DNA from 2 places in the Micromonospora sp. IBSANI012 genome. Region 1 is predicted to be linked to the other one. Evidence: riboswitches for the same ligand, from Rfam matches in the RefSeq annotation. Region 1 holds a riboswitch; the other holds the start of a gene.

Evidence for each region. Region 1 has a riboswitch for ZMP and ZTP ahead of ACTWM8_RS17760 (glycine hydroxymethyltransferase). Riboswitches for the same ligand answer to the same signal wherever they lie in the genome.
Region 2: another riboswitch for ZMP and ZTP. It lies ahead of ACTWM8_RS14965 (bifunctional 5,10-methylenetetrahydrofolate dehydrogenase/5,10-methenyltetrahydrofolate cyclohydrolase); the one in region 1 lies ahead of ACTWM8_RS17760 (glycine hydroxymethyltransferase).

What each region holds. Positions count from the first base shown of each region.
Region 1 covers NZ_CP199933.1:3,839,463-3,857,137, reverse strand. Annotated here, with positions in the region: gene ACTWM8_RS17795 (GH32 C-terminal domain-containing protein) at 1-644, opposite strand, end outside; gene ACTWM8_RS17790 (substrate-binding domain-containing protein) at 881-1,960, shown strand; gene ACTWM8_RS17785 (ABC transporter permease) at 2,058-3,086, shown strand; gene ACTWM8_RS17780 (ATP-binding cassette domain-containing protein) at 3,083-3,922, shown strand; gene ACTWM8_RS17775 (carbohydrate kinase family protein) at 3,977-4,933, shown strand; gene ACTWM8_RS17770 (hypothetical protein) at 4,997-5,248, shown strand; gene araB (ribulokinase) at 5,310-6,965, shown strand; gene ACTWM8_RS17760 (glycine hydroxymethyltransferase) at 7,149-8,585, opposite strand; ZMP/ZTP riboswitch at 8,604-8,693, opposite strand; gene ACTWM8_RS17755 (metallophosphoesterase family protein) at 8,846-9,715, shown strand; gene ACTWM8_RS17750 (hemerythrin domain-containing protein) at 9,762-10,262, opposite strand; gene ACTWM8_RS17745 (S8 family peptidase) at 10,376-11,860, opposite strand; gene ACTWM8_RS17740 (NAD(P)H-hydrate dehydratase) at 12,007-12,876, opposite strand; gene ACTWM8_RS17735 (histidine phosphatase family protein) at 12,860-13,591, opposite strand; gene ACTWM8_RS17730 (hypothetical protein) at 13,738-13,968, shown strand; gene ACTWM8_RS17725 (glycosyl hydrolase) at 14,038-16,287, opposite strand; gene ACTWM8_RS17720 (Xaa-Pro dipeptidyl-peptidase) at 16,467-17,675, shown strand, end outside.
Region 2 covers NZ_CP199933.1:3,250,130-3,263,724, forward strand. Annotated here, with positions in the region: gene ACTWM8_RS14955 (cellulose binding domain-containing protein) at 1-1,049, opposite strand, end outside; gene ACTWM8_RS14960 (hypothetical protein) at 1,116-1,256, shown strand; ZMP/ZTP riboswitch at 1,260-1,336, shown strand; gene ACTWM8_RS14965 (bifunctional 5,10-methylenetetrahydrofolate dehydrogenase/5,10-methenyltetrahydrofolate cyclohydrolase) at 1,350-2,240, shown strand; gene ACTWM8_RS14970 (endonuclease/exonuclease/phosphatase family protein) at 2,281-3,060, opposite strand; gene ACTWM8_RS14975 (sulfite exporter TauE/SafE family protein) at 3,298-4,029, shown strand; gene ACTWM8_RS14980 (malonic semialdehyde reductase) at 4,145-4,759, opposite strand; gene ACTWM8_RS14985 (winged helix-turn-helix transcriptional regulator) at 4,864-5,220, shown strand; gene ACTWM8_RS14990 (GNAT family N-acetyltransferase) at 5,227-6,042, shown strand; gene ACTWM8_RS14995 (VWA domain-containing protein) at 6,137-7,711, shown strand; gene def (peptide deformylase) at 7,760-8,269, opposite strand; gene ACTWM8_RS15005 (TetR/AcrR family transcriptional regulator) at 8,317-9,072, opposite strand; gene ACTWM8_RS15010 (ATP-binding cassette domain-containing protein) at 9,146-10,105, shown strand; gene ACTWM8_RS15015 (ABC transporter permease) at 10,102-10,914, shown strand; gene ACTWM8_RS15020 (chorismate-binding protein) at 11,126-12,319, opposite strand; gene ACTWM8_RS15025 (DUF5999 family protein) at 12,443-12,643, shown strand; gene gcvP (aminomethyl-transferring glycine dehydrogenase) at 12,767-13,595, opposite strand, start outside.

The DNA of each region.
Region 1 (17,675 bases):
CCGAAGTCGCTCAGGTGGCGCCAGGATCGGAGATCGGCCGAGCCGTAGAAGCTGACCTTGTGCTCGGTGGCGAGCACGACCGCCATGGTCCACTGCCCGGATCTGGTGTCCCAGAAGACCTTCGGATCGCGGAACTCGCGGGAACCGAGGTCGAGCACGGGGTTGCCCGCGTACTTCGTCCACCGGCGTCCGCGGTCGGTGCTGTACGCCAGCGACTGCGCCTGGATGCCGGTGCCCGGGTACCAGCTGGTGTAGACGGCCACCATCGCGGGTGCGCCCGGGCTGCCGAAGCCGGAGGTGTTGCGCTCGTCGACCACGACCGAGCCGGAGAAGATGTGCTCGTCCGACGAGTACGGAATGGCGACGGGCAGCTCCTCCCAGTGCTGCAGGTCCCGGCTGACCGCGTGCCCCCAGGACATGTTGCCCCACTGCGCGCCCGCTGGGTTGTACTGGTAGAAGAGGTGCCACTCGCCCTGGTACCACACCAGGCCGTTCGGATCGTTCATCCAGTTGCGCTCGGGGCTGAAGTGGATCTGCGGTCGGTAGGGCTCGTCCCTGGTCGCGGTCGATGCCCCGGCCGCGCCCGGCGCCACCGTCACGAGGGCCGCGGCCGCACACGCGGCCAGCCATCGGCGGATCCTCATCCCATCCTCCGTCCGTCGAGGACGTCCGCACACCCTCCCGGCGCCGGCCGTCCGAACGTGGGCGCATCCTGCGCGGCCGCTGACATCGATGTCAAGGGTTACCCGGGAGTTACGTCGTGGTTAGGAAAAAGCGAGCAAGGAACCATTGACATCTCTCTGGCCCTGAGTCGAAACTGCGCTGACATCGTTGTCATCACCCCCCACGGTTCCGACGGGGAGTCATTGAGGGAGAACACATGATTCAGCGCATCGTCCGCCGGCGCGCGGCCCTGCTGGTCGCCGTCGCGGCGGCAACCGGCATGGTCGTCAGCGGGTGCGGTGACAGCTCGGGCTCCGCGGACGGTGACAAGAGCGTCGCCGTTTCGCTGATCACCAAGAACTCCACGAACCCGTTCTTCGTCACCATGCAGCAGGGCGCGAGGAAGGCCGCCGAGGCGGAGGGCGTCAAGCTGACCCTCGCCGCCGGCAAGGAGGACGGCGACGAGGCCGGCCAGGTGCAGGCCATCGAGGACGCGATCGCCCGCGGTGACGATGGCATCCTGATCACCCCGAACGGCCCGGGCGTCAACCCCGCCATCAAGAAGGCCCGGGACGCCGGGCTCTACGTCATCGCGCTGGACACCCCGCCCGACCCGGCGAACACCGTGGACATCACCTTCGCCACCGACAACTTCAAGGCCGGCGAGCTGATCGGTAAGTGGACGGCGAACCAGCTCGCCGGCAAGCCCGCGACCATCGCCCTGCTGGACCTGTTCAATGACAAGGTGGTTTCCGTCGACTACGACCGCGACCAGGGTTTCCTGACCGGGATGGGCATCGGCACCGCCGACCGGAAGAAGAACGGCGACGAGGCGAAGACCGGCAGCTACTCGGGCGGCACCTACACGATCGCCTGCAACGAGCCGACCAACGGCGCCGAGGACGGCGGCCGTACGGCGATGGAGAACTGCCTGACCAGGAACCCGGACATCAACGTGGTCTACACCATCAACGAGCCCGCCGCCGTCGGTGCGCACAAGGCTCTTCAGGCGGCCGGAAAGACGCAGGGCGTGCTGGTCGTCTCCGTCGACGGTGGCTGCGACGGCGTCCGGCAGGTCAAGGACGGCGTCATCGGCGCCACCTCGCAGCAGTACCCGCTGAAGATGGCGGAGCTGGGCGTGCAGGCGATCAAGAAGATCGCGAACGACGGGGAGAAGCCGAAGGCCTCCGCGGGCCTCGACTTCTTCGACACTGGCGTCACCCTGGTCACCGACAAGGCGGCCGCCGGGGTCGAGAGCATCACCAGCACCGACGGCGCGCAGCGCTGCTGGGGCTGATCCACCGCCGCCACGGTCGAGGCGCCCGGGACACCTCGCCCCGGGCCCTCGACCGGGCGGTTCGTCCGCCACCGTCGACAACGGCAGGGAGCCCGCCGTGACCACCACGACCCCACCCACCACCGCCGCGCAGCAGTTCGCCCTGCGCCGGCACTCGCCGCTGCAACGCGTCCAGCACCTGCTGCACGCGCACCCCGCGATCAGCCCGTTCCTCGTGCTGGTCGGATCGTTCGTCGTCTTCTCCACGCTCAACCCGCGCTTCGCCTCGCCCAACTCGCTGTCGCTGGTGCTGCAGCAGGTGGCCGTCATCGGCGCGCTGGCCGTCGGGCAGACCCTGATCATCCTGACCGCCGGTATCGACCTGTCGGTCGGCGCGATCGTCATCCTGGCCATGATGCTCTCGGCCAAGCTGGCCGAGGGGCAGGGACTGCCCGGCGTCCTCGCCATCGTCCTGGCCGTGGCGGTCGGCGCCGCCGCCGGAGCCCTCAACGGGGCGCTGGTGACCCGGCTGAAGCTACCGCCGTTCATCGTCACGCTCGGCACGCTCAGCGTATTCACCGCCATCGGGCTGCTCTACTCCGGCGGCCAGAGCGTCCAGGCCACCGACCTCCCGGCGGTGCTCAGCTGGACCGGTGAATCCTTCCCGCTGGGCCGGTTCCGGATCACCTTCGGCGTGGTCGCGGTCGTCATCCTCTACCTCGCGGTGGGCTTCGCCCTGGCCAAGACCGCCTGGGGCCGGCACGTCTACGCCGTGGGTGACGACAAGGAGGCCGCCCGGCTCGCCGGCATCCGGGTCGACCGGGTCCTGCTGAGCGTGTACGTCGTCGCCGGCGCCATCTACGGCGTCACCGCCTGGATCCTGATCGGACGCGCCGGCGCGGCCAGCCCGAACGCCATCACCGACGCCAACCTGGAGAGCATCACGGCCGTGGTCATCGGCGGCACCAGTCTCTTCGGCGGCCGGGGTGCGGTGCTGGGCACCCTGCTCGGCGCGCTGATCGTCGGTTTCTTCCGCAGCGGCCTCTCCCTCGCCGGCGTCGACGACCAGTACCGCGTGCTCGCCGTCGGTCTGCTGGTGATCCTCGCCGTGGCCGTCGACCAGTGGATCAGGAAGGTGAGGTCATGACCGCCACCACGCACGTTCCCGCCAGCCGGCCGGACGCCCCCGACAGCGACCAGCGCTCCCCGGTGCTCTCGGCCCGCGGCCTGGTCAAGACGTTCGGCAAGGTCGTCGGGCTCGATGGAGTGGACCTCGACCTGTACCCGGGTGAGGTGCTCGCCGTCATCGGCGACAACGGCGCCGGCAAGTCGACGCTGATCAAATGCCTGACCGGCGCGCTGACCCCCGATGCCGGACACCTGTTCCTGGAGGGCAGGCCGGCGCAGTTCAAGCGGCCGCAGGACGCTCGTGACGCCGGTATCGAGACCGTCTACCAGACGTTGGCCGTGGCGCCGGCGCTGGACATCGCGAGCAACCTCTTCCTGGGCCGGGAGAAGCGCCGGCGCGGGGTGCTCGGTGCGGTGTTCCGGATGCTCGACCAGAAGGGCATGCGGCGCGAGGCCACGCAGGCCCTCGCCGACCTCGGGATCGGCACGCTGCAGAACGTGGCACAGGCGGTGGAGACCCTCTCCGGCGGCCAGCGGCAGGCGGTGGCGGTGGCGCGGGCGGCGGCCTTCGGCAGCAAGGTGATCGTGCTGGACGAGCCGACCGCCGCGCTGGGCGTCAAGGAGTCCAACCAGGTGCTGAGGATGATCGAGGAGGTCCGCTCGCGGGGCCTGCCGGTGATCCTCATCAGCCACAACATGCCGCACGTGTTCGAGGTCGCCGACCGCATCCACATCCAGCGGCTGGGCCGCTGCGCCGGGGTGGTCACCCCGAGGTCGCACACGATGCCGGAGGCGGTAGCGATCATGACCGGGGCGACCACCCTCGAGGAGACCCCGGGGCGGGCGGCCGGCTGAGCCGGTGGCAGACGGGAACGGAATCCGACGGCGCCCCGGGAGGAAAGGAACATCGTGATCACGGTAGTGGGCGAGGCTCTGGTGGACCTGATCGAGCACGCGACCCGGGACGTGGTGGCACGTCCCGGGGGAAGCCCGGCGAACGTCGCCGTCGCGCTCGCGCGGCTGGGTCAGCCCACCACCCTGCTGACCCAGCTCGGTGACGACGCCCACGGGCGGACGCTGCGTGAGCACTTGAGCGGCAGCGGCGTACGGCTGGACCCCGCGTCGGTGTCCGACCTGCCACGCACCAGCGTGGCCCGGACCCGGGTGGGCCTGGACGGACAGGCCGGCTACGACTTCGACATCACGTGGCGGTCCTTTCCGGACGGGGTGCTCACCGGCGCGGGCACCCCGAGCGTCTGCCTGCATACCGGCTCCCTCGCCGCCGTGCTGCAGCCGGGCGCCGACGACGTACTGGCGCTGGTGCGGAACCGGCGCGCCACCACCATGATCAGCTACGACCCGAACTGCCGGCCATCGCTGATGGGCGACCAGGTCACGGCGCGGCGGCGGGTCGAGGAGCTGGTGGCGGCGAGCGACATCGTGAAGGTGAGTCTGGAGGACCTGGCCTGGCTCTGTCCCGGCCGCCGGCACGAGCGGGTGGGACATGACTGGCTGGAGGCGGGTCCCTCCCTGGTGGTGGTCACCCAGGGCGACGGCGGGGCGTGGGCCGCCACCCGCCGGTGTGCGGTGCGGGTGGACGCGCTGCCGGTCGCCGTGGTGGACACCGTCGGGGCGGGCGACGCGTTCACGGCGGGGCTGCTGGCGGCGCTGGCGGAACGGGACCTGCTCGGTGCGACGCGGCGGTCGGCACTGCGCGCCGTCCGTCCCGACATCGTCGCGGCCGTGCTCCGGGAGGCGGCTCGGGTCGCCGCCTGGACCTGCGGCCGACGGGGCGCGGACCCGCCCACCCGGGCGGACCTGGCGGCCGACCGGTCCGCCGTCGCCGCATCCCCGGCCGTGGGCTGACCGTTCCGGGAGCAGCGGCCGGCCGCTGTTCCGACGACCGGCGCGGGCCACCATAATGGACCCATGGTCGCTTGGGAGTACGCCCTGCTGGTCCGCCGCTACCAGGGGCAGGGACGCAATTTCCACGTCTCGTTCGTCTGGTACGCCCCGGACGGGTCGCGCACCGACATCACGGCGTACGGCGACACGGCGATCGCGCACCTCAACCGGGCCGGCCGGGAGGGCTGGGAACTGGTCTCCGCCGTCGAGGACGTGAACAACGTGCAGGGCAGCACCGAGGTGCACCGCTACCACCTGAAGCGCCCGCTCGCCTGATCGGGCCTCGTTGCTAGCGTGGCCCCCGGAGGCGGGAGCATCCGCCGGGGGAGGGGCAGCGGTGAGCAAGCGGTACGCCGTCGGCGTGGACTTCGGCACGCTCTCCGGCCGGGCGGTGGTGGTCGCCGTCGAGGACGGCGCCGAGCTGGGCAGCGCGGTGCACCCGTACCGGCACGGGGTGCTCACCGACCGGCTGCCCGAGGGCCCGCCGCTGCCCCCGGACTGGGCCCTGCAGGACCCGACCGATCACCTGGCGGTGCTGCGGGTCGCGGTGCCCGCCGCGCTGGCCGCCGCCGGGGTCGACCCGCGCGACGTGGTCGGCGTCGGCGTGGACGCCACCTCCTGCACGGTGCTGCCGACGCTCGCCGACGGCACCCCGCTCTGCACGCTGCCCGGGCTGCGGGACCGGCCGCACGCCTGGCCCAAGCTGTGGAAGCACCACGCCGCCCAACCCCAGGCCGACCGGATCAACGCCGTCGCCCGGGAACGCGGCGAGACCTGGCTGGGTCGCTACGGCGGCCGGGTCTCGGCCGAGTGGCAGCTGGCCAAGGCGCTGGAGCTGCTGGAGGCCGACCCGGAAATCTTCGACGCCGCGGAACGCTGGATCGAGGCCGCCGACTGGATCGTGTGGCGGCTCTGCGGGCGCGAGACCCGCAACGTCTCCGCCGCCGGCTTCAAGGGGCTGCGCCAGGACGACCGCGAGCCGTCCCCGCAGTTCCTCGCCGCGCTGCACCCGGCGCTGCCCGGGCTGCTGGCCAAGGTCGACGGGCCGCTGGCCGCGCTGGGCGCCCGGGCGGGGACGCTCACCGCCGAGGCGGCCGGCTGGACCGGCCTGCCGGAGGGAACGCCGGTGGCGGTCGGCGCCATCGACGCCCACGTCACCGCCGCGGCCGCCCGCTGCGTCGCGCCCGGGCGGATGCTGGCGGTGCTGGGCACCTCCACCTGCCTGATCATGAACGCGGACGACTGTCACGAGGTGCCCGGCGTCTGCGGGGTGGTCGACGGCGGGGTGAGCGCCGGCAGTTGGGGGTACGAGGCCGGGCAGAGCGGGGTGGGCGACATCTTCGCCTGGTACGTCGACCGGGCGCTGCCCGCGTCGTACGCCGAACAGGTGCGGCGGCGGGGCGTCAGCCCGTACGAGCTGCTGGACTCGCTCGCGGCCGAGCAGCCGGTCGGCGGGCACGGGCTGCTCGCGCTGGACTGGCACAGCGGCAACCGCTCGGTGCTGATGGACCACGAGCTGAGCGGGGTGCTGGTCGGGCTGACCCTGGCCACCCGGCCGGAGGAGATCTGGCGGGCGCTGCTGGAGGCGACCGCGTTCGGGGCGCGGACCGTGGTCGAGGCGTTCACCGCCGCCGGGGTGCCGGTGCGCGAGCTGACCGCCGCCGGTGGCCTCACCGCCAACCGGCTGCTGCTGCGGATCTACGCCGACGTGCTCGGCCGGCCGCTGCACGTGCTGGACGCGGCGCAGCCGGCGGCGCTGGGCGCGGCCATCCACGCGGCGGTGGCCGGCGGGGCGTACCCGGACGTGTCGACCGCGTCGGAGGCGATGGGTGCGCCGCACCGCGAGACGTTCCACCCGGACCCGGCCCGCGCCGCCGCCTACGACGAGTTGTACGCCGAGTACCGCGCCCTGCACGACCACTTCGGCCGGGGCGGCACCGACGTCCTGCACCGCCTCCGCGCCCTCCGCAACCGCGCCCACCCCACCCCCTGACCCGGCCCGGCCCGCGCCCACCCCGCCGGGCGCCCTCGGTGATCAAGAGCTTTGCGTCGGGGAGAGCGCATTCCCATGACCCAAACTTCTTGATCACCGGGCCGGGGCGGGCCGGAAAGGGGGGAGGGACGGCGACGCCCCGCCGGGCGGGGCCGGGCGGGGCGTCGGGGGTGCGGGTGGGGGTCAGCCCAGGTCGACGGCGGGGTAGAGGGGGAAGCCGGTGAGCAGCTCGCTGGCCTGCTTGCTGATCTTGTCGGCCAGCGCCGGGTCGAGGACGTACTTCGCCTTCGACGGGGTGCCGTCGGGGTTGCTGCCGGCCTGCGTCTGGCTGAGCACGGTGTGGATCAGCTCGGCCGTGGCGTCCATCTCGGCGACGCCGAGGCCCCGGGTGGTCAGCGCCGGGGTGCCGATCCGGATGCCCGAGGTGTACCAGGCGCCGTTCGGGTCCTGCGGGACCGCGTTGCGGTTGGTGACGATGCCGGAGTCCAGCAGCGCCTGCTCGGCCTGCCGGCCGGTCAGGCCGTAGCCGGAGACGTCGAGCAGCACCAGGTGGTTGTCGGTGCCGCCGGTGACCAGCTTCGTACCCCGGCGCAGCAGACCCTCGGCGAGCGCCTGGGCGTTGTCGACGATGCGCTGGGCGTAGTCGGCGAAGTCGGGGCGGCGGGCCTCGGCCAGGGCGACGGCCTTGGCCCCCATCACGTGCGGCAGCGGACCGCCGAGCACCATCGGGCAGCCCCGGTCCACCTGGTCGGCCAGCTCCGGGCCGCAGAGCACCATGCCGCCGCGCGGGCCGCGCAGCGACTTGTGGGTGGTGGTGGTGACGATGTGCGCGTGCGGCACCGGGTCGAAGTCGCCGGTGAAGACCTTGCCCGCGACCAGGCCGGCGAAGTGCGCCATGTCGACCATGAAGGTGGCGCCGACCGAGTCGGCGATCTCCCGCATGATCCGGAAGTTCACCTTCCGCGGGTACGCCGAGTAGCCGGCGACCAGGATCAGCGGCTTGAACTCCCGGGCCGCCTCGGCCACCCGGTCGTAGTCGATCAGGCCGGTGGCCGGGTCGGTGCCGTAGCTGCGCTGGTCGAACATCTTGCCGGAGATGTTCGGCCGGAAGCCGTGGGTGAGGTGGCCGCCCGCGTCCAGCGACATGCCGAGCATCCGCTGGTTGCCCAGCTCCCGGCGCAGCGCGAACCAGTCCGTCTCGGTGAGGTCGTTGACCTGGCGTACCTGGGCCTTCTTCAACGCCGGCGATTCCACCCGGTCGGCCAGGATCGCCCAGAACGCCACCAGGTTGGCGTCGATGCCGGAGTGCGGCTGCACGTACGCGTGCGCGGCGCCGAACAGCTCCCGGGCGTGCTCGGCGGCGAGCGCCTCGACGGTGTCCACGTTCTGGCAGCCGGCGTAGAAGCGGCGGCCGACGGTGCCCTCGGCGTACTTGTCGCTGAACCAGTTGCCCATGGCCAGCAGGGTGGCCGGGGAGGCGTAGTTCTCGCTGGCGATGAGCTTGAGCGACTCGCGCTGGTCGGCCAGCTCGGCGCCGATGGCGTCGGCCACCCGGGGCTCGACGGCGCGGATCACCTCGAGCGCGCTGCGGAATGCGGTGGATTCGGCGTTCAGCGACATGCGACCTCCTACAGACGTGCGGAAGGCCCAGGCGCTCGGCGTGCGTCCTCATGACGGGACCGCTTCCCGATGGTGCTCCATCCCCACGCGCCAGTCACGGCCCGCGCCGATCCTACCGGGTCGCCGTGGCGGGGCCCGCCCGACCTCGCCGGACGGGGGTGGTTGGGCGGGCGGCGGCGGCCGGGCCCGGGCTCGGCGGACTGACGCGCCGCCGCCGCGCGGCCCCCACGCCCGCGGCGCGCTCTGCGTACGATCGGCGGATGCCATCCGAGGACGCCGGCGGCAGCCTGGTCGCCATCAGCGACCTGCACGTCGGGTACGCGGAGAACCGGGCGCTGGTCGAGGCGTTGCGCCCGGCCTCGCCCCGGGACTGGCTGATCGTCGCCGGGGACGTGGGCGACACCGCCGCCGACGTCGAGTGGGCGCTGGGTCTGCTGGCCGAGCGGTTCGACACGGTGGTGTGGGCGCCCGGCAACCACGAGCTGTGGACCCCGCAGGGCGACCCGGTCACCCTGCGGGGCGTGGCCCGCTACCAGCATCTGGTGCGACGGTGTCGGGAGCTGGGCGTGCTCACCCCGGAGGACCCGTACCCGGTGTGGCGGGGGCCGGGCGGGCCGGTGCTGGTGGCGCCGCTGTTCCTGCTCTACGACTACAGCTGGCGGCCGGAGGGCTTCGACACCCGCGAGGCCGCCCTGGCCGAGGCGTACCGGACGGGAATCGTCTGCACCGACGAGTTCCTGCTGCACCCCGACCCGTACCCGAGCCGCCACGAGTGGTGCGCGGCCCGGGTCGCCGAGACCGCCCGCCGCCTCGCCGAGCGGGATCCGGCCCTGCCGACCGTGCTGGTCAACCACTGGCCGCTGGTACGGGAACCGACCCGGGTGCTGCGCTACCCGATCTTCGCCCAGTGGTGCGGCACCGAGGCCACTGCCGACTGGCACCGCCGCTTCGACGCCGCCGCCGTGGTCTACGGGCATCTGCACATTCCCCGGACCACCTGGCACGACGGGGTCCGCTTCGAGGAGGTCTCGGTGGGCTATCCCCGGGAGTGGCGGCGTCGGGGCGTACCCCCGGGGCGGGTGCGGCAGATCCTGCCGGCGCCGGACGGGGTGCCGCCGACCGCCTGGTGACGCGCGCCGGGGCCCGGCCGACGGCCGGGCCCCGTGCGGGAAGCGCTCAGGCGGTCACCGCGTCGACGGCCTTCTTGATCGCCTTGGGGGCGGTGGGGGTACGCGGCGCGTCCTTGCGCATCGCGATCATCCGCTCACCGATCTCCTGGAGCTGGTTGCGGCCGAGAGCCTCGCGCACCTTCGGGAACCACTCCTGCTCCTCTTCCTCCATGTGGTGCTCGACGTTCTCGATCAGCACCGTGGTCTTGGCGACGAAGCGCTCGTCGGAGGCGTCCATCGCGGCCAGCTCCGCGCAGAGCAGGTCGGCCACGTGGTGCTCCTCGTACGACTCGAGGATGTCGTCCTCCAGGTCGGGCAGGAGCTTGCGGACCTCCGGGTACATCACCTCGTTCTCCAGGTAGGTGTGCACCGTCAGGGCTTCGAGGATCTGGTTCACCAGCTGCTGGCGCTTGCTGGCCGGGCCCTCCTCGGCCTTCTGGAACTCCTTGAAGAGGCGGCGCATCTCCTTGTGGTCCTCTTTGAGCAGGACGATGGCATCGGTGGACACCGGCAGACCTCCTTGGTTCGACTGACGTCTGCCCCGGTACCCCGAGGGTGAGCTGCGAAAACGGATGGGGCCCGGCGTGTTCCGCCGGGCCCCACCACTGGTCGTGCTTACTGCTACTTCACCACGTTGTACGCGTTGACCATGCCGGCGCCGTAGAAGCCGTTGCGCTCGCCGCCGGAGCAGGTCGCGTCGTAGGCGTGCGGGCCGGTCGAGATCAGCGGAACCGGGTTGTAGACGCCGTCCGGGCAGGACTGCGCCACGGCGGTGCGCTCCAGGAACGAGGCGAGCTGGCCCGCGCTCATGCCCGGGTGCGCCGACGCCGCCAGCGCCGCCACGCCGGTGGCGTGCGGGCCGGACATCGAGGTGCCCTGCTTGTAGCCCCAACCGTTGGTCTTCGTCGCCGTGTTGAAGGTGGTCGACAGAATGCCGTCGGTGAGCGTGGAGCGGACGCCCTGCGTGCGGTAACGGGTGTCGCCACCCGGCGCCGTCACGTCGATGACCCCCTGGCCGTACGAGGAGTAGTAGCTCTTCTGCCCGGTCGGGCCGACCGCCGACACGGTCACCACGCCCGGCGCCTCGGCCGGCAGGTCGAGGCAGGCGTTGGTGAGGTTCTCGCGCTCCTCCGGCGTCCCGTTGTTCGGGCTGCCGAAGTCGTTGAGCTTGTGCGCGAGGTCGTAGTTCGAGTTACCCGCGGACGCCACGTTCAGCACGCCCTTGTTCGCGGAGTAACGGATGGCCCGCTGGACCGCCTGCCACACCGGACGCTGGCGTGCGTCGTTGCGGCAGTTCAGCTCCCACGGGTCGATGTAGTAGCTGTTGTTGGTCAGCTGGAACCCGTGCTCGGCGGCCCAGATGAACCCGCAGACCGCGGCCTCCGGGAAGATGTAGCCGTCGTCGTTGACCACCTTCACCGCGGCGAGCTTGACGCCCGGCGCGATGCCCGCCACGCCGACGCCGTTGACGGCGGCGGCGATGGTGCCGGCCACGTGGGTGCCGTGGTCGGAGGTGGTCGGGTTCCAGGCCGCCTCGGCCGTGTCCACCGTGCCGCCGATGCAGGACGTGCTCTTGTCCTTGGCGATCTGGGTGGCCAGGTCGGGGTGGCTGCTGGAGATGCCGCTGTCCAGCACGCCCACCACCACGCCGGAGTTGCCGGCGTTGACGGCGTGGGCCTGCGGGAGGTCGATCATCGGCATGTCCCACTGCTGACCGTAGAGGGGCTCCTTGGTCGGGTCGGCGGTGATGTTCGCCGCCTCGGCCGCGGAGACCTCGACGGTCTCGCTGTCTTCGAGCGCGGTGCCCAGGCCGGCGGTGGACGCGACCGACTCGACGCCCGCACCCGCCACGTCGGTGGCGAAGGCGGGGTTGGTCGAGCGGACGACGAGCACGCCGATCTGGTCGTACGTGGCCACCACGGTGCCCTTGGCCGCGGCCACCCGGGCCGCCGCCTTCCCGGTGGTGGCGCCCTGCGGGGCCAGGACCAGGAACGTGGTGTCCGGGCCGGCGGCCGTGGCCGGGGCCAGCCCGCCGGCGACGGCGAGGCCGACACCGAGGGTCATGGCGGACGCGGCAGCCAGTGTCTTGCGACGAAGGTTCTTCACACAGACTCCCAGGGGCTGTTTCCAGCCGGGTTGCGCTCCCTGGTGGGGAGCGGCCGGCGGGAAGAGGGCGGGATGCCCGCTTCCGAACCAACAGCGTAGGAGGGTGGTGTGTCGTTACACACATCCGTTCGGCCGGTCGCTGACCGTCATACGGTGGCCAGGGTGTGCGGGATCTCGTCCAGCAGCTCCCGGGCGAGGAAACCGATCCGCCCGAACCGGGGGACCAGCCGCTGGCCGCTGACCGCGTGCGCCCAGGCGGCCCAGCAGGCGCCCTGCGCCGGCGTCGCCCCCCGGGACAGCAGCCCGGCCAGCAGCCCGGAGCGGACGTCGCCGCTGCCCGAGGTGCCCAGGCCCGCGTCGCCGCTCTCCTCCCGCCAGCACTCGCCGTCGGGGGTGGCGATGTGGCCGTAGAGCGAGACCACCGCGTCGTACCGGCGGGCCAGCTCGCGCGCCTCTGCGTCCAGGTCCTCGCCGGGCTCGCGGCCCAGCAGGTGCCGCGCCTCGGTCACGTTGGGGGTGAGCACCACCGGCCGGCCCGCGCCGACCAGCAGGTCCGGCTGGTAGCTGAGCGCGCCCAGCGCGTACGCGTCCAGCACCAGCGGCGTCTCCGGCGCGGCGGCGTCCAGGACCAGGCGCAGCAGCGCCCGGGTCTCGTCGATGTCGTTGAGGCCGGGGCCGACCGCCACCACGTCGGCCTGCCCGACCAGCTCGCCGAGCCGGTCGCCCGGATCGCCGGCGACCGCCCCGTCCCCGGTCTCGGGCAGGCCGATCACCAGCGCCTCCGGCACCTGGATGCTCAGCGCGGCGGCGGTCGACTCGGCGGCGGCCAGCTGGAGCACCCCGGCGCCGGCGCGCAGGGCGGCCACGCCGGCCAGCAGCACCGCGCCGGGGGTGGATCGGGAACCTCCGACCACCAGCACGGTGCCCCGGTGCTCCTTGCCGCCGGTGGGCACCGGCAGCGCCCAGTCGCGCAGCAGCGCCGGGGTGATCACCCGCGTCTCAGACCGGTTCGGCATGGACCTCGTCCTCCCTGGTCGGTCGGGCGCCCTGCCGGCGCAGGTGCGTCACGTCGTTGAAGGTGTCCAGGACGAGGCGGCCCTCGGGGTCGGCCGACCAGCCGGTCACCGAGCAGTTGGCGATCACGTGCTCCCGGGTGAGCGCCATCAGCTCCGCCTCGGTCAACCCGTCCACCAGGTAGCGGAGCATGAAGACCAGCGCGTCGTGGCCGAACAGCAGCACCCGCTGTCCCTCGTGGTCGCGGCGCAGGTCGCCCAGGAGCGCCCGCAGCCGCAGCGCCAGGTCGGTCCAGGACTCGCCGCCCGGTGGGCGGTAGTAGAACTTGCCGAGCCGGCGGCGGCGGGTGGCCTCCTCGGGGAAGCGGCGCTGCACGCCGTGCCCGGTCAGGCCGTCGAGGATGCCCAGTTCCCGGTCGCGCAGCCGCTCGTCCCGGCTGGCCGGGATGCCGGTGCCGGCCAGCGCCAGCTCGGCCGTGCGCACCGCCCGCAGGTACGGCGAGACCACCGCCACGTCGGGCCGGCGTTCGGCCGGCAGGCCGGCGAGCCAGCGGGCGGTGGCCCGGGCCTGCTCCTCGCCGGTGTCCGACAGCGGCACGTCGGCGTCCCGGTGGGTCAGGTCGATCAGCTCGGCGCCGGACGTCTCCGCGGCCGTCGCGGCGACGTTCGCGGTGCTCTCGCCGTGTCGGACGATCCAGAGGGCTGCCAGTTCCGCCATGCGGCCCCCCGTACCCGACCCGGCCGCCCGGTAACCGTTCCGGCCGGTGGGCAGCTCCCGGCGCGCTGCCGGCGTGAACGGATCGAGGCGGGGTAAGCGCTGGCGCGTTCGGAAGCCGAGACAGGGGGAGGTACGCCGTGGCGACCATGGTGAAGGAACAGATCAGCCCGGTGAAGGACAAGAACTACGACCTGATCCACATTCTGCAGATGTCGCTGGACAACATCTACCGGATGGACACCTACATCGCGGACGCGGAGCAGCGGGGCGATTCGGAACTGGCCACCTGGTTCCGCAAGATTCAGGAGAACAACCGCAAGGCGGGTGACCAGGCCAAGCAGATGCTCATGGCGCGGCTGCAGCAGGAAGGGCGCTGACACTGACACCGGCGCTGCCGGGGCCGGACGCAGACCGCTCGCCGCGTCCGGCCCCGGCAGCCGCGAGACTCAGGGGACCTGGACGGCGTAGATGCCCCGGCCGAAGGTCCCCGCCACGAGGCGGTGGCTGGTGCCGTCGTACTCGATGTCGTCGACCGGGACCAACGGCAGGCCCCGGCCCTGGCGCAGCCAGACCCCGCCGCCGGTCGGGCTGACGAACACCCCTTGGTCGGTGGCGACGTAGAGGGTCAGCCCCTTGCCGATGGCCAGGTCGTTGACCGGTGCCTGGGGCAGGGTGCCGCTGAGGTCGTGGAAGTGCCGGCCCCCGTCGAGCGAGCCGAGCACGTACGGCCGGTGGGAGCCCGACCGGTACGCGGACAGCGTCACGTACACCCGGTCGGCCCGCTGCGGGTCGACCACGACGCGGGTGACCCACGGTTGCCCGGAGAGCAGCAGCTGCCAGGAGGCGCCCAGGTCCCGGGTCACCCAGACCCGCCCGTCGTCGGTGCCGACGTAGACGGTCCGACCGTCCCCGGCCGGGGCGACCGTGGTGATGGTGCCGTAGTTGGTGTAGATCGGGTCGCGGCCCGGTCCACCGGTCAGGTCGCCGCTGATCGCCGTCCAGGTCCGGCCGCCGTCGGTCGACCGGTTGAGCACGTTGGCGCCGTAGTACATCACCGTCGGGTCGCGCGGGTCGAAGACCACCGGGGTGAACCAGTTGCGCCGGGCCGCGGTGACCTTGTTACCGAAGTACGTCATCGTCTCGCCGCCGTCGGTCGACCAGAAGCAGTTGCCGTACTGGTAGCAGGCGTAGACGTTCTCCTTGTCGGTCGGGTTGATCAGGTTCTCCTCGCCGTCCCCGCCGAGGTACTCGTTGAAGGCGGGGCCGCCCCACGAGCGCAGCGAGCCGTTGTCCTGGGCGCCGCCGGAGATCCGGCTGACGTCCTGCGGCGTGATCGCCACGCTGTAGAACTGGGTGTACGGCTCGTGGGTGGCCTTCACCCAGCCGCCGTCCCCGTCGGCGTCCGAGCGGTACGTCCCACCGTCGTTGCCGAGGTAGACCCGCTGCGGATGACGCGGGTCCCAGATCATCGCGTGGTGGTCGACGTGGGTGGAACTGCTGTCCGCCGTCCAGGTCCGCCCACCGTCCTTGGTGGTCAGCAGCGGCACGCCCGCGACGTGCACGTGCTGCGGCTCGTCCGGGTCGACCCAGACCTTGCCGAACCACCAGCCGAAGGTGGACTGCGAGGTCGTCAGCTCCGGGGTGTCCGGCAGCCGCGTCCAGGCGTCCCCGCCGTCGCTGCTGCCGTAGAATCCGGCGAACGGGCCGGCGGTGGAGTTGACGATCGCGTAGAGCCGGTCCGGGTCCGAGACGGACTGGCCCAGGCCGATCCGGCCCACCTCCGGCCCGGCCGCCGGCAGCCCGCCCGCCAGGCGCGCCCAGGTCGCTCCGCCGTCGACGGAGCGGTAGACCCCTGAGCCGACACCGCCGTAGGTGCGCAGGTCCGGGGTGCGGCGGTGGTCCCAGAGCACGGCGTAGAGCCGTTCGGCGCCGCGCGGGTCGATCAGCACCTCGGTCGCGCCGGTGAACTCGTTGGCCCCGGCGAGGATCCGCTGCCAGGTCACACCGCCGTCGGTGGAGCGGTAGACGCCCCGGTCGCCGCCGCCGTTGTAGAGCGATCCGGCGGCGGCCACGAAGATCCGCTTCGGGTCGGCCGGGTCGACGGTGATCGCGCCGATCGCGCCCGAGTCACGCAGGCCCAGCGACTGCCAGTTCCGGCCGCCGTCGCGGGAGGCGTACAGGCCGGTGCCCTCGTAGGTGACGCTGCCACCACCCGGATTGACCTCGCCGGTGCCCGCGTACAGGGTGCCGTCCGGCCCGGTCGCCACCGCGCCCATCGCCTGGGTCCAGCCGTCCGGCCAGGCCGGCTCGAAGCGGTTGCCGGCGTCCCGGCTCACCCAGACCCCGCCGCTGGCCGCGGCCGCGTAGACGGTGTCGGGGCGGTGCGGGTCCAGCGCGAGCGAGGTGATCCGGCCGCCGATGTTCGTCGGTCCGACCGAGGTCCACCGGCCGCCGACCGTGGGCAGCCGGGCCCCGGCCTTCGCCGCCGTGTCGTACGCGTGCCGGGGCAGCGCCTCGCCGCGCACGGTCTTCTGGAGATAGCGGTACTCGGCGGGGGCGGAGGGCCCGCGCACCGGCCGGTACTCGTCCTCGGGACGCGGCGGTGAGGCGCCGGCGCCGGTGGGGGAGAGGGCCACGGTGCCGCCGGAGAGCAGCGTCGCGGCCAGGATCAGGGAGAGAGTACGTCGTCGTGCCACGGAGGTCCCTTCGCCGGTGGAGGGAGGGTCGACGGTCCCGCCGAACGTTACGAAGATGGATGTCGATGGTCAACCCTCCGATGTCGCCGAAGGTGACCGGATCGACACCAGACACTAGGCAGGAACCATATCGATGGGATGGAATGGCCTGGCCTGCCGTACCCGTCGGAAGGACCACGATGACGCCTGCCCGAAGCCGGGCGCTGGCCGCCGCCACCCTCACGGCGCTGCTGCTCACGGCCGCCCCCGCCGCCCCCACCCACGCCGCGCCCGCCCGGCCGGCCGCCCCGCCGCACCTCGCCGGCGACCACACCGTGCCGGTCTACTCCTACTCCTACGCCGTCCGGGAGAGCGTCCAGGTCGAGACGCCGACCGACGCCGACGGCGACGGCGTGCGGGACCGGGTCATGGTCGACCTCGTCCGGCCCCGGGAGGCGGCGCAGGCCGGCGTCCGGGTGCCGGTCATCATGGACGCCTCGCCGTACTACCACTGCTGCGGCCGGGGCAACGAGAGCGAACGCAAGACGTACGACGCGAACGGCGTGATCGCCAAGGCCCCGCTCTTCTACGACAACTGGTTCGTCCCCCGCGGGTACGCCTTCGCCACGGTCGACCTCAGCGGCACCGCCCGCGCCACCGGCTGCGAGGACGTCGGCGGCCGGGCCGAAGTGGCCGGGGCGAAGGCGGTGGTGGACTGGCTGAACGGCCGGGCCCGCGGCTTCACCCTGGACGGCCGGCCGGTCACCGCAACCTGGAGCACCGGCCGGGTCGGCATGATCGGCAAGTCGTGGGACGGCTCGGTCGCCAACGGCGTGGCGGCCACCGGCGTCCGGGGCCTGGAGACCATCGTGCCGATCTCCGCGATCTCCAGCTGGTACGACTACCAGCGTTACCGGGGCCTGCTGCGGGCGTCGGACTATCCCGCCTACCTGCACCAGGTGGTCAACGGCCGGCCCGCCGAAGCGTGCGCCGCCGTGCTCGCCCGGCTGCGCGCGGACAGCGCGGAGGACACCGGCGACTACAACGCGTACTGGGCGGAGCGGGACTACCGCCGCTCGGTCGAGCAGGTCCGGGCGAGCGTGCTGGTCGCGCACGGCGTCAACGACCTGAACGTCACCACCGGCCAGTTCGCCCGCTGGTGGGACGCGCTCGCCGACCGGCAGGTGCCGCGCAAGCTCTGGCTCTACCAGGCCGGGCACGAGGATCCGTTCGACGTCCGCCGGGCCGAGTGGGTCGCCACCCTGCACCGCTGGTTCGACTACTGGCTGCAGGGCCTGCCCAGCGGCGTCATGCGGGAGCCCCGGGCCACCCTGGAGACCGCCCCGGGGGTCTGGACCGAGCAGCGGGACTGGCCGGCCCCGGGCACCCGGAACGTCCCGGTGGCCCTG
Region 2 (13,595 bases), 590 kb from region 1:
TCGGGTGCCTTGGTGCGCGGGTCCGGGTTGCGGACGTCGAAGGTGATGGTCTGCGACTGTCCGGCCGGGACGGGGGCGCCGGTGAAGGTGACGGCCCGACCGTCCTGCTGCCAGTTGGCCCCCTGGGCGTTGGTGACGGTGCCGCCCTCGGCCAGGGTGACGACGAGGGTCCAGCTCTTCGCCGCCGGGCCGTCCGGGTTGTCGAGCACCACCTGGCCGGTGTAGCCGAGGATCCGGGTGGCGGTGGTCGCGTAGCGGGCGGTCATGGTGGCGGCGCTCGGGGCGGCGGAGGTGGGTGTACGCGACGGGGTGGCGGTGGGGGTTCGGCTGGGGCGCGGGGTGCTGCGAGCGGCGGCGGACGAGGGCCGGGAGCTGCGGGTGGTCCGGGGCGCGGCATTGTCGCTGGTGGCGCCGGCGGTGGGTGGTGGGGGCAGCGGGGCCGGTGCGGCGGTCTGGTCCGCGTCGTCGGGCAGCAGGGCCCAGAGGGCCGCGCCGGTGGCGAGGGTCGCGGCGGTCACCGCCGCGACGATCGCCAGCCGGCGTCGGCGGTCGGCCGGTGCGGGTACGCGGCCGGACAGGGCGATGGCGGGCAGCTCGGCGGTCGGCGGGTCCTCGCCGCGGCGCAGGTCGACCTGCTGGAAGGCGAGCCAGTCGAGGATGGCGGGGAGCCGTCCGGTCAGGGTCTGCTGGTAGTACCGCTCGCGCTGGTCGCGGTCCTCGGCGGGCCAGGTGCCGTGTTCCATGGTTTCCTCGACGGACAGTCGGCAGCCGTCGGCGGTGCGGGTGATGGTGCAGGTGAGCCGGGTACGCCGGTCGCCTTCCTGGCACTGCAGGACGAGCAGCTCGGGTGCCCGCTGCTCGGTCACCTCGACGTCGACGGCGGCGTCGAAGCCGGGCAGCCCCGCGGTGTGCAGCAGCAGCCGCCGCGGCGCCTGCGAGACCGTCTCGGTCTCGGTGAACCAGCGGCTGAGCAGCTGCGGATTGGTCAATGCCTGCCAGACCCGGTCGGTGGGGTGCGACAGGTCAACCTGGGCGTCGATCTCGATCACGGCGAGACTGTACGGCTTGTGGTGGGTGGCCGCTGGGCGGGTGCCTGTCCTGACAGGATCGCCGGCGTGCGGGTGGGTGCGGCGCGGGTGGATCTGGGGGTGGTGTCGGCGGTGGATCGGCGGCGGCGGGCGGACGCGGTGCTGGCCTGGCTGCCCGGGTGGTGGGCGGTGGCGGATTCGATCCGGGCCGGCGGTGTGGCAGGCTGAGGGTGGACGCGACTGGCGGCACGGGGATGGGTGAACCATCGGGGAGCTCGTCGCGGGGGTCGACCGCCTGGGCCTCCGCGGACGAGGTGAGCCATGTCTGTTTCCGTTTCCCCGACGACTGCGACGGCCCGGCTGCTGCCCGGTAAGCCGGTGGCGGAGAAGATCCTGACCGAGGTGGCCGAGCAGGTGGCGGCGTTGCGGGCGGCGGGGGTGACGCCGGCGTTGGCGACGGTGCTGGTGGGTGACGACGACGCGAGCGCCGGGTACATCCGGATCAAGCAGCGTCAGGCGGCGGAGTTGGGTTTCGCGTCGCCGCACGTGCACCTGCCGGCGTCGGCCTCTCAGCAGGATCTGCACCGGGTGCTGGCGGATTTCAACGCCGACGCGGGGGTGCACGGGGTGCTGGTGCAGCATCCGATCCCCGGTCATCTGGACTACGACCGTGCGTTGGACGTCCTCGACCCGGACAAGGACGTCGACGGCATGCACCCGGTGAACATGGGCCGGTTGGCGTTGGGGCTGCCGGGGCCGTTGCCGTGTACGCCGGCGGGGATCGAGGCGTTGCTGGCGTACCACGGGGTGCCGGTGTCGGGTCGCGAGGTGGTGATCCTGGGTCGGGGGGCGACGCTGGGGCGGCCGTTGGCGATGCTGTTGGCGCAGAAGCGGCCGACGGCGAACGCGGCGGTGACGGTGGTGCACACCGGGGTGGCGGACTGGCCGCGGTACACGCGGCGGGCGGAGATCCTGGTGGCGGCGGCGGGGGTGCCGGGGATCGTGCGGCCGGAGCACGTGCGCCCGGGCGCGGTGGTCGTCGGTGGTGGGGTGCGTTACGAGGGGCGGCGGTTGCTGCCGGACGTGGACGAGTCGTGCGCCGAGGTGGCGGGGGCGATCACGCCGCGGGTCGGCGGGGTGGGTCCGACGACGGTGGCGATGTTGTTCCGCAACGCGGTGCGGGCGGCGCAGCGGGCCGTCGGGCAGGGCTGAGGCTGCGGCGGCGGCCGGGCCGGGGTCGGGTCGCCGCCGGTCAGCCGAGGTCGACGACGAGGGGCCGGTGGTCGGAGATCGTCGACAGCGGTGTGTCGACGGCGGTGACCGGGGGCAGCCGGTCCAGGCCGTGCCGGTCGGCGAGGATGTGGTCGAGTTGCACGCGGGGCGCGGCGGCCGGGTAGGTGGGGCGGCGGCCCAGCGGCCGCCAGCCGCTGAGCAGTCGGGCGGCGCCGGCGGGGAGGTTGAGGTCGCCGAGCAGGATCCGCGGGGCGGGCAGGGTGCGCAGCGCGCGTACGACGCGGCGCAGCTGGTGGACGTTCCAGCCGGGGACGAACGACAGGTGGGTGGCGGCGACGGTGAGTGGCCCGTGCGGGGTGTCGAGGATCGCGGCGAGCACGACGCGGGGTTCGTCGCGCAGCAGGATGAGGCCGCCGCCGGGGCCGGGAACGTAGATCGGGGACCGTACCGGGGCGGGACGCAGCCGGGTGACCTGCCAGGAGCGGACGGGGTGTCGGCTGACCAGGCCGACGCCGTAGCAGGGTTCGCCGTGGCCGTCGTCGTCGTGGCGCAGGGGGCGGAACCGTTCGCCGGGGGTGCCGACGACGGCGGCGGCGAAGCGGTGTTCCGGGGCGTCGAGGGCGCGGGCGGCGATGGCGGTGAGGTCGAGGTTGCCGCTGCGGGACTGGTCCCGGTCGACCTCCTGCAGGGCGAGGATGTCGACGTCGAGGGTCTGCACCGCGGCGGTGAGCCGGTCGGGGTCGACCAGGCCGTCGGTCAGGGAGCGGCCGTGCAGCAGGTTGAACGTCGCCAGGCGCACTCCTGCACCCTACGTCGCCGTGGCACAGTTGCCCGATGGTCAAGGCGTTGCTCTGTTCGGTCCTGGTGTTCGTGGCGGTGGCCTCGGTGGGGCTGTGGCTGCGTCGCCGGCGCGGTCGGTGAGGGGGTCGCCGGCCGGTGAGGTCGGCCACAGGGTGGCGCGGCGGGTCGGGGCGGGTGGGCAGAATGGCCGGCCGTGGACCCCCTGTCGCTGACCACCCTGCTCGCCGCGGCCGCGATGGCCGGTTGGGTCGACGCGGTGGTCGGTGGTGGTGGTCTGTTGCTGCTGCCGGCGCTGCTGGTGGCCGCGCCGGGGGTGCCGGTGGCGACGGCGTTGGGCACGAACAAGCTGGCCGCGATCTTCGGTACGTCGACGGCGGCGGTGACGTACGCCCGGCGTACGAAGATCGACTGGATGGTGGCGGGGCCGTCGGCGGGGCTGGCGGTGTGCTGCGCGGGTGTCGGGGCGGCGCTGGCGGGGGCGGTGCCGGCGGGGGCGTACCGGCCGGTGGTGCTGGCGGTGCTGGTGTCGGTGGCGTTGTTCGTGGTGTTCCGTCCCCGGTTGGGGGTGGTGGCGGTGCCGGCGCGGCGGACCCGGGTGCGGGTGGTCGCGGCGGTGGCGGTGGCCGGGGTGGGCATCGCCCTGTACGACGGTCTGATCGGTCCGGGTACGGGCACGTTCCTGGTGGTGGCGTTCACGGCGCTGGTGGGCGCGGACTTCGTGCACGGTTCGGCGATGGCGAAGGTGGTCAACGCGGGCACGAACCTGGGGGCGCTGGTGGTGTTCGCGGCCACCGGTCACGTGTGGTGGCTGCTGGGGGCGGCGATGGCGGTGTGCAACGTCGCCGGGGCGGCGGTGGGCGCGCGGATGGCGTTGCGCCGGGGCGCCGGGTTCGTGCGGATCGTGCTGCTGGTGGTGGTGTTCGCGCTGGTGGCGAAGCTCGGCTACGACCAGTGGCGGGCGGGCTGAGCGTCACGGCCGTGGCGTGGCCGGCCGGGCGTCGTGGCCCGGCCGGCCGGCGATGGCGCGCTCAGGCGTGCCGGGCTGGCGTCTTGTCACCCGACCGGCTCGCCCGCGGTGGCGCTCAGGCGTGCCGGACCACGTCGTTGTAGTCCAGGCGGGGCAGGCGGGGGAACCAGGCGTCCGGACCGGGGTGGCCGATGTTGACCAGCAGCAGGGACTTCCAGCCGGTGCCGGCGAAGAACTCGGCGTCGACGCCGGCGGCGTCGAAGCCGCCCATCGGGCCGGCGGCCAGGCCGGCGGCGCGGACGCCGAGCAGGAAGTAGCCGATCTGCAGGCCGGCGTTGAACCGGGCCATGCCCTCACGGCCGGCCGGGTCGCCGGCGAAGTGCTCGCGCATGCCGGGGCGGATCGGGAACACCGTGTCCAGGTGCTCGTGGAAGTCGGTGTCGGCGGCGAGGACGGCGACGACCGGGGCGGTGGCGGTCTTGGCCCGATTGCCCTCGGCGACGTGTGGGAGCAGCCGCTCGCGGCCGGCCCCCGGGCGGACGAACAGCACCCGCAGCGGCTGGATGTTCATCGCGGTCGGCGGGTACTTGACCAGCTCGAAGATGGCTCGCAGCTGGTCGTCGCCGACCGGCTCGTCCGTGAAGGTGTTCGCGGTGCGCGCCTCGGTGAACAGCTGGGCCTGGGCCTCGGGGCTCAGGGCGATCAGGTCGGCGGGCAGTACGTCGGTCATCGGGGCTTCCTCTGTCACTCGGAAACTGTGAGGTGCTGCTGCAACGGTAGCAGCTAGTATTTTAGAAGCCCCTTCCCCGCCTGGGATTCCCGTATCCTCGGGGTATGACGGTCAGCCCCCAGGTCGGCGGCGGCGCCCACGCGTGTGACGGGGGTCTTGCCCGGGTGTTCGCGTTCCTCGGCAAGCGGTGGAACGGAATACTGCTGGGCACCCTGGCCAACGGACCGGCCGGGTTCGCCGAGCTGAGCCGGGCGCTGCCGGGGATCAGCGAGTCGGTGTTGTCCGACCGGCTGGGCGAGCTGGCCCGGGTGGGCCTGGTCAACCGCACCGTGCGGGAGGGGCCGCCGCTGGGGGTGAGCTACCAGCTCACCGAGCGGGGCGCCGCGCTGCTGCCGGCCCTGGACGCGCTGGCCCGGTGGGCACACGAGAACCTGCCCGCCGAGTCGTCGGGTGGCTGCTGACCACCGATGCCGGTACGGGCCGAACACGACCGCGCCGCCCTGGCCGCGCTGCTGCGCCGCAATCCGGTGCTGCACGCCTACCAGCTGGGCGACCTGGACGACTTCTTCTGGCCGTACACGTCGTGGTTTCGTCGTGGCGACCAGGTGGCGCTGCTCTACCACGGGGTGACCCCGCCGGTGCTGCTCGCCTTCGCCGGGCCCGACGGCCTGCGGGAGCTGGCGGCGCTGCTGGCCGACCTGGCGCCGATGCTGCCCGCCCGCCTGTACGCGCACCTGTCCCCCGGCCTGGAGGAGGTGCTGGGCGGCTGGTTCGCCTTCGACCCGGCCGGGGCGCACCTGCGGATGGCGCTGACCGACCCGGCCCGGCTGGCCACCGTCACCCCGGCGGGTGAGGTGCTCGGTGAGGCCGACCTGCCGGCCCTGCGTGCCCTCTACGCGGTGGCGTACCCGGGCAACTGGTTCGATCCGCGGATGCTCGCCACCGGCCAGTACGTGGGGATCCGGCAGGCGGGTGAGCTGGTCGCGGTGGCCGGGGTGCACGTCTGGTCGCCCACCTACCGGGTGGCCGCGCTGGGCAACGTCACCACCCATCCCCGGGTACGCGGGCAGGGCCTGGCCGCCGCCGTGGTCGCCGCGCTGTGCGGCCGGCTGCGCGCCCATGTCGACCACGTCACCCTCAACGTCAAGGCTGACAACGTCGCCGCCGTGCGGCTCTACCGACGGCTCGGCTTCAGCCGGGTCGCCGACTTCGGCGAGTACACGCTGACTGCGGTGACAGACAGCATGTCCAGCCGCCACGCAGGGTCAACAACCCGACCCTGACCTGGGCATGTGTCGGACGGGCGGGTGCCCCTCGGACCCCTAGCGTCTCCTGGCAGAGGCCGCGTCGTGACGCGGCGGAGCCGAAGGAGCACAGATGGCAGTGACATCAGTACGGGGTCGAAGTCGGTTGGCGGTCCTCACCGCCGCCGTGGCGGCCCTGGTGACCGTGGCGGGCGCGCCGGCGCTCGCGGCGCCGGGCGTCGACCCGGCCGTCGTGGACCGGGACGCCGACCCGGGCACGAGCATCGACATCGCCAAGGTGGTCGCCACCCCGCCGATCCCGCCGAAGCCGGACGTGGTCCTGCTGGTCGACACGACCGGCAGCATGGGCACCGTCATCGGTGACGTGCAGGCCAACCTCCAGCAGGTCATCAACAACGTGCGGTCGGTGCAGCCGAGCGCGCAGTTCGCGGTGGCCTCCTACCGGGACGAGAGCGACGGCGCGGAGCTGTTCCGGGTCCGGCAGAACCTCACCGACGACGCGACGGCGCTGCAGAACGCGGTCAACGGGCTGTCCGCCGGCGGCGGCGGGGACACCCCCGAGGCGTGGGTGAACGGGCTGTTCCAGGTCTCCGACGGCGGGATCGCCTACCGCTCCGGCAGCAGCCGGATCGTGGTGCTCGTCGGCGACGCCCCCAGCCACGACCCGAGCGCCGGGCACACCCTGGCGCAGGCCACCGCGGCCCTGCAGGCCGACGAGGCGAAGGTGCTGGCGGTCAGCGTCAGCGGCGGCGGTGGTGGCCTGGACGTCAGCGGGCAGGCCAGCGCGGTGGTCGCCGCGACCGGCGGCCAACTGGTCGGCAGCGCCCCCGAGACCGTCACCGACGCCATCCTCAGCGGGCTGCGGGACCTCGACGTCACCGTCACCCCGACGGTGACCTCCTGCGACCCGGGGCTGACCGTCACCTTCGACGCGGCCTCGCGTACCCAGCAGAGCGGCACGAACGTGCCGTTCGCCGAGACCATCGCGGTGGCCGGGAACGCCCCGCAGGGCGCCACCCTGCACTGCACGGTGGACTTCCTGCTCAACGGGCTCTCCGGTGGGCCGGCGTTCGTCGAGCAGATCAGCGTCACGGTCAACGACGTCACCCCGCCGGTGGTGGTCGTGGACGACCGGACCGTCGAGGCGACGAGCCCCGCCGGCGCGGTCATCACCTACCCGGCCTCGGCGACCGACAACGTCGACGGGCCGCTCACGCCGACGTGCGTGCCGCCGTCGGGCAGCACCTTCCCGCTCGGCGCCACCACGGTGACCTGCACCGCCACCGACGCGGCCGGCAACACCGGCAGCGACACCGCGACGATGCGGGTGGTCGACACCACCGCGCCGGCCACGGCGTGCGTGCCGACGAACAACCCGAGCGGGGGCAACATCCCCGGCTCGTACAACCCGGACGGGTTCTACCAGCTCACCTCGACCGACATTGTCGACACGGCGGTGGACGTCTACATCGGTGACAGCGCCGACCCGACGGTGAAGTTCGGTCCGTTCCCCGCCGGCACCAAGATCAAGCTGGTGCAGGCGCCGGGTGCCCAGTCCCGGGTCAAGGACGGCACCGGCGACGTCGACTACAAGGTGACGCTGCGCGGCGACGCGGTGATCACCGGCGTGGACAACTTCGGCAACAGCTCCACGGCGATCTGCCTGGTGGCTCCGCCGCCGAAGTGACCTGCGGCTGATCGGGTGCGGGGGCGGCCGTCGGCCGCCCCCGCCTCGTCAGCGGTGCCGGCTGGGTGAGTCGAACCGGCCGGCGCGGATCTCCCGCAGCGCCCGGCGGCGTACGTCGCCGGACAGGGTGTCGACATAGAGGCGGCCGCGCAGGTGGTCGGTCTCGTGCTGCAACGCGCGGGCCAGGAAGCCGCTGCCGGAGATGGTCAGCGGTTCGCCGTGCCGGTCGAAGCCGTGCACGGTGGCGTGCATCGCCCGCCGGGTCGGGAAGTACAGCCCGGGGATGGACAGGCAGCCCTCGTCGTCGTCCTGCGTCTCGTCGGACAGCTCGATGCGCGGGTTGATCATGTGCCCGCGGTGGCCGTCGGCGTCGTAGACGAACACCTGGGCGCCCACCCCGATCTGCGGCGCGGCCACGCCGGCCCGGCCGGGCGCGCCCAGCAGGGTGTCCATCAGGTCGTCGACCAGGTGCTGCAACTCGGCGTCGAAGCTGGTCACCGGCTCGCAGGCGGTGCGCAGGACGGGATCACCGATGATCCTGATGGGGCGTACGGTCATGCCGGAAAGGCTATCCGTGCGTCACGGCCGGCGGTGGCGCACCCCGGTCAGCGCTCGCCGACCAGGACGGCGACGCCGTCGAGGATGCGCGCCAGGCCGAACTCGAAGGCCCGCACGGGGTCGCCGGCCGCCTGGTACTCCTGCCCGGCGGCGGTGCCCACCCGGGCGGCGGTGGGGAACCGCTGCGGGTCCATCACCTTCTCCAGGTAAGGCGCGTGCGCCCGCCACCACTGCTCGTCGGTCATGCCGGTGCGCTGCGCCGCCTGGGCGGCCTCCACCGCGCCGCGCACCGCGCCGTGCACGTACCCGTCGACGAGGGTGACCACGGCGTCCATCTCCAGGTCGGTCAGGCCGATGCCCTCCACCGCGCGCAGTTCGTACTCGTACTTGGCGGTGACGTTGGGGCCCAGGGGTGGGCGGGTGGTGGCGACCTGCAGCAGCCAGGGGTGGCGCAGGTAGAGCGCCCAGTTCTCCCGGGCGATCTGCTCCAGCCGGCCGCGCCAGCCGCCGGGGACCTCGGCGGGGCGGGCGGTCTCGCCGTAGACGGTGTCGAGCATGACGTCGAGCAGTTCGCCCTTGCCGGGCACGTGGGTGTAGAGCGACATGGTGCCCACCCCCAGGCGCTCGGCGACCCGGCGCATGGACAGCGCCACCAGTCCCTCGGAGTCGGCCACCTCGATGGCGGCCCGCACGATCCGGTCCACGCTCAGGTCGCCGCCCCGGCGGCTGGCCTTCTCGCTGGTGCGCCAGAGCAGGGCGAGGCTGCGCGCGGGATCCCCGGTGCCGCTGTACTCGACGCTCATGCCGCCACCCTACCGACCCTCGTACCGTATGGTGTACGGTACGGCGCACGGTAACGGGGAGAGGGGCGTGCCCATGCGACGCGACGAACCGGTCATCGAGGCCGAAGGACTCCGCAAGCGCTACGGCGACACCGAGGCCCTCGCCGGGGTCGACCTGACCGTGGCCGGCGGCACGGTCTGCGCGGTCCTCGGACCCAACGGCGCCGGCAAGACCACCCTCGTGCGGATCCTGACCACCCTGCTGCGCGCCGACGCCGGCACCGCCCGGGTCGCCGGCCACGACGTGCGCCGGCACCCCGACCGCGTCCGCGCCCACATCGGCCTGGTCGGCCAGCAGACCGCCGTCGACGAGGTGCTCGGCGGCCGACAGAACCTGGTGCTCTTCGGCCGGCTGCACCACCTCTCCCCCGCCCGGGCCCGCGCCCGCGCCGACGAACTGCTGGCCCGCTTCGGCCTCACCGACGCCGGCGACAAGCCGGTCGGGGCGTACTCCGGGGGGATGCGCCGCCGGCTGGACCTGGCCGCCGCGCTGATCCTCGACCCGCCCGTGCTGTTCCTGGACGAACCCACCACCGGCCTCGACCCGCGCGCCCGCGGCGACGTCCGCGACGCCGTCCGCGCGCTCGTCGCCGCCGGCACCACCGTCCTGCTCACCACCCAGTACCTGGAGGAGGCCGACCAGTTGGCCGACACGATCAGGGTCGTCGACCACGGCCGGGTCATCGCCGCCGGCAGCCCCGACGAACTCAAGTCCGCCCTCGGCGGCGACCGGGTCGACGTGGTGCTGCACCACCCCGGCGACCTGGCCCGCGCCGCCGAGGTCATCGGCGCGGCCGCCGCCACCGCGCCCCGCGTCGCCCCGGACGAGCTGCGGGTCAGCGTCACCACCACCGACCGGGTGACCACCCTCGCCGCGGTGCTGCGCGCACTGGCCGACGGGCGGCTGGAGGCCGCCGACGTGGCCGTGCGCCGACCCACCCTCGACGAGGTGTTCCTGCACCTCACCGCCGACACCGAGGGGGTGAGCGCGTGAGCACGCCGACCCTGGCGCTGCGCCGGGCCCGCTGGGCGCTCACCGACGCGGCCACCCTGACCGGGCGGGCCCTGGCCCACTGGGCGCGGCAACCCGGCCCGGTGATCGTCGCCCTGCTCTTCCCGGTGCTGCTGGTGCTGATGTTCGGCTACCTGCTCGGCGGGGCGATGGTGGTGCCCGGCGGCGGCGACTACAAGGAGTTCCTGCTGCCCGGCATGTTCGCCATGACCATGCTCTTCGGGGTGGAGGCCACCTACACGGCGGTGGCCACCGACGCCGCCCGCGGCGTCACCGACCGGTTCCGCTCCCTGCCGATGGCCCGCTCCGCGGTGGTCACCGGGCGGGCCGTCGCCGACCTGCTGCACGCCGTCGTCGCGCTGGCCGTCATGCTCGGCTGTGGCGCGCTGGTCGGCTGGCAGTGGCACCTCGGCGTCGGCCGGGCCCTCGCCGCCGTCGGGCTCCTGCTGCTGCTGCGCGCCGCGATGATCGTCCTCGGCATCCACCTGGCGCTGCTGCTGCGCGCACCGGAGTCGGTGGCGGTACTGCAGATCCTGGTCTGGCCGCTGGGCTTCGCCTCCAACGTCTTCGTCGCCCCGGACACCATGCCCGGCTGGCTGGCCGCCGTCGCCCGGTGGAACCCGCTGTCGGCCACCGCGGCGGCCTGCCGGGAGCTGTTCGGCAACCCCGGCTGGGGCGGCGAGTCCTTCGCCGCGCAGCACGCCGTCGCCCTGGCGGTCGCCTGGCCGCTGCTGCTGATCGTCGTCTGCGCGCCGCTGGCCGTGCGCCGCTACCGGAACCTGAGCAGGTGAGCGTCGCGTGACCGAAACGGAGCAGTCCGACCCGCCCTGGCACCGGACACTGGGCCGGTGGGGAGGCGGCGCCCGCCGCGAGCGATCCCGCCCCGGACTTAGGACGGGCCACCCGGCGCCGGGGACATCTCCATGGCGCCTGTGGGAGGGACCTCGCCGCCGGCCCGCCGCACATGTCGCTGGGGCGGGCCGGCGCACGGCGCAGGCAGGCTCAGCCGGTGGCGAGCAGGGCGCGTACCGGGGCGGCCTTGGCCGCCGCCTCGGCGACCTCGGCGTCCGGGTCGCTGTCCCAGGTGATGCCCCCGCCGGCCCAGACGTGCAGCCGGTCGGCGTCGGCGGCCACGGTGCGGATGGTCAGGCCCAGGTCGAGGCGGCCCGGGCCGACCCAGCCCAGCGCCCCCATGCTGGCGCCGCGCCCGACGGGCTCCAGGGCGGCGATCTCGGCCAGGGCGGCGAACTTCGGCGCGCCGGTGACCGACCCGCCGGGGCAGGTCGCGCGCAGCAGGTCGGCCAGGCCCAGCCCGTCGGCCACCGCCGCGGACACGGTCGACTCGGCCTGCCACAGGTCGCACCAGCGGCGCACCGCGAACAGCTCGTCCACCCGCACCGACCCGGTGCGCGCGACCCGGGCCAGGTCGTTGCGTTCCAGGTCGACGATCATCACGTGTTCGGCGCGTTCCTTGGCCGAGGCGAGCAGTTCGCGGCGTCCGGCGGCGGTGGCCGGGCGGGTGCCCTTGATCGGTCGGGTGATCAGCCGGCCGTCGGTCACCTCGACCAGGGTCTCCGGGGAGGCGCAGCCGATCGCCCAGCCGGCGCCGTGCAGGGTGCCGCCGTAGCGGGCGCCGGGCAGCGCGCCGAGCCGGGACAGCGCCGGTCGCGGGTCGCCGAGGTAGCGGGCGGCGGCGTGCCCGACGACGTTGACCTGGTAGACGTCGCCGCGGGCGATGGCGTTGCGGACCGCGGTGACGGCGTCGGCGTGCTGCCGGGGGGTCCAGCTCTCCCGCCAGTCGCCCAGCCACCAGCCGGGCCGGGCGGCGCGCGCCGGGGCGGTCGGGGACGGGTGGTGACCGTAAACGACGACGGCGAGATCCGGCAGGGCCGGCGCCGGGGTGGCCGCGCCGGCTGCGGCGCCGATCATGCGGGCGCCGGCGGCGGCGGAGACGTACAGGGCGGCGCCGCAGACGCCGGTCGGCTTATGGGTGGCGGGCCGGGCCAGGTCGGTCAGGTCGAGCCCGTGCGCGGCGAGGAACTGCTCGGCCAGCGTGGCCGGGTCGCCGCCGTCGGCGGGGCGCCACTCGTAGCGGGCGCGCTCGACGAGCAGGCCGCGGCACGACGGCGGCGCGCCGGGTACGTCGATCAGCGGTCGTGGGAGCGTTTCCACACCGGTCGGCCCATTCTTCCTCATCCGTTCAGTGGATTTCGGGTGAACATGACGGATGCCTGCTCGATTCCGCGCACTCGACCTTGGTACTGTGCGTCACTGGTCATGTGAACCATGACACAGTGCCCCCACAGTCCGGAGAACCCGATGTGCCAGCACCAACCCACCTGCCCCTCCGCCGAGGCGACCGACCGCGAAGCCGCCCGCGTCATCGCCTGCTTCCGTGAGCAGGGCTGGAGCCTGCTCTGCAACGGTGTCATCGTCTTCGAGGACACCGGCGAACTGCTCCCCGACGGCAGCACCATCGCCCCGCACCGCGGGCCCGCCCGCCACGCTCTCGTCGCCTGAGTCGACCACGCTCCGTCACAGGAGCAGGTCAACGGCACCAGGCTAGTCCCCCGGCCCGGGACCGCCCTCCCCAGGACCCACCGGCCGGGGCGGCACCACGTCCGCCCCGGCGCAGCGTACGGGTCACTCCTCGAAGGCCTCCGGCGACGGGCACGAGCAGACCAGGTTCCGGTCGCCGTACGCCCCGTCGATCCGCCGCACCGGCGGCCAGTACTTGCCCGCCCGGTCCACCCCGGCCGGGTACGCCCCCACCGACCGCGGATACGGGTGCGACCACGAGTCCCCGGCGACCATCGACGCGGTGTGCGGGGCGTTGGCGAGCGGGTTGTCCCCCGCCGGCCACTCCCCGGCGCCCACCTTGTCGATCTCCGCGCGGATGGCGATCATCGCGTCGCAGAACCGGTCCAGCTCGGCCAGGTCCTCGCTCTCGGTCGGCTCCACCATCAGCGTCCCCGCCACCGGGAACGACATCGTCGGCGCGTGGAAGCCGTAGTCGATCAGCCGCTTGGCCACGTCGTCCACGCTCACCCCGGTCGCCTTCGTCAGCGGCCGCAGGTCCAGGATGCACTCGTGCGCCACCAGGCCCTTGTTGCCGGCGTACAGCACCGGGAAGTGGTTGCGCAGCCGCGCCGCCACGTAGTTCGCCGCCAGCACCGCCACCCCGGTCGCCCGGGTCAGCCCCTCGGCGCCCATCATCCGCAGGTACGCCCACGGGATGGGCAGGATCCCCGCCGAGCCGTACCGGGCCGCCGAGATCGCCGGCCGACCCTCGGTGTGCGCGCCCAGCGGGTCGCCGGGCAGGAACGGCGCCAGGTGCGCCCGCACCGCCACCGGACCCACCCCGGGTCCACCGCCGCCGTGCGGGATGCAGAACGTCTTGTGCAGGTTCAGGTGCGACACGTCCGCGCCGAACTTGCCGGGCTTGGCGAACCCGACCAGGGCGTTGAGGTTC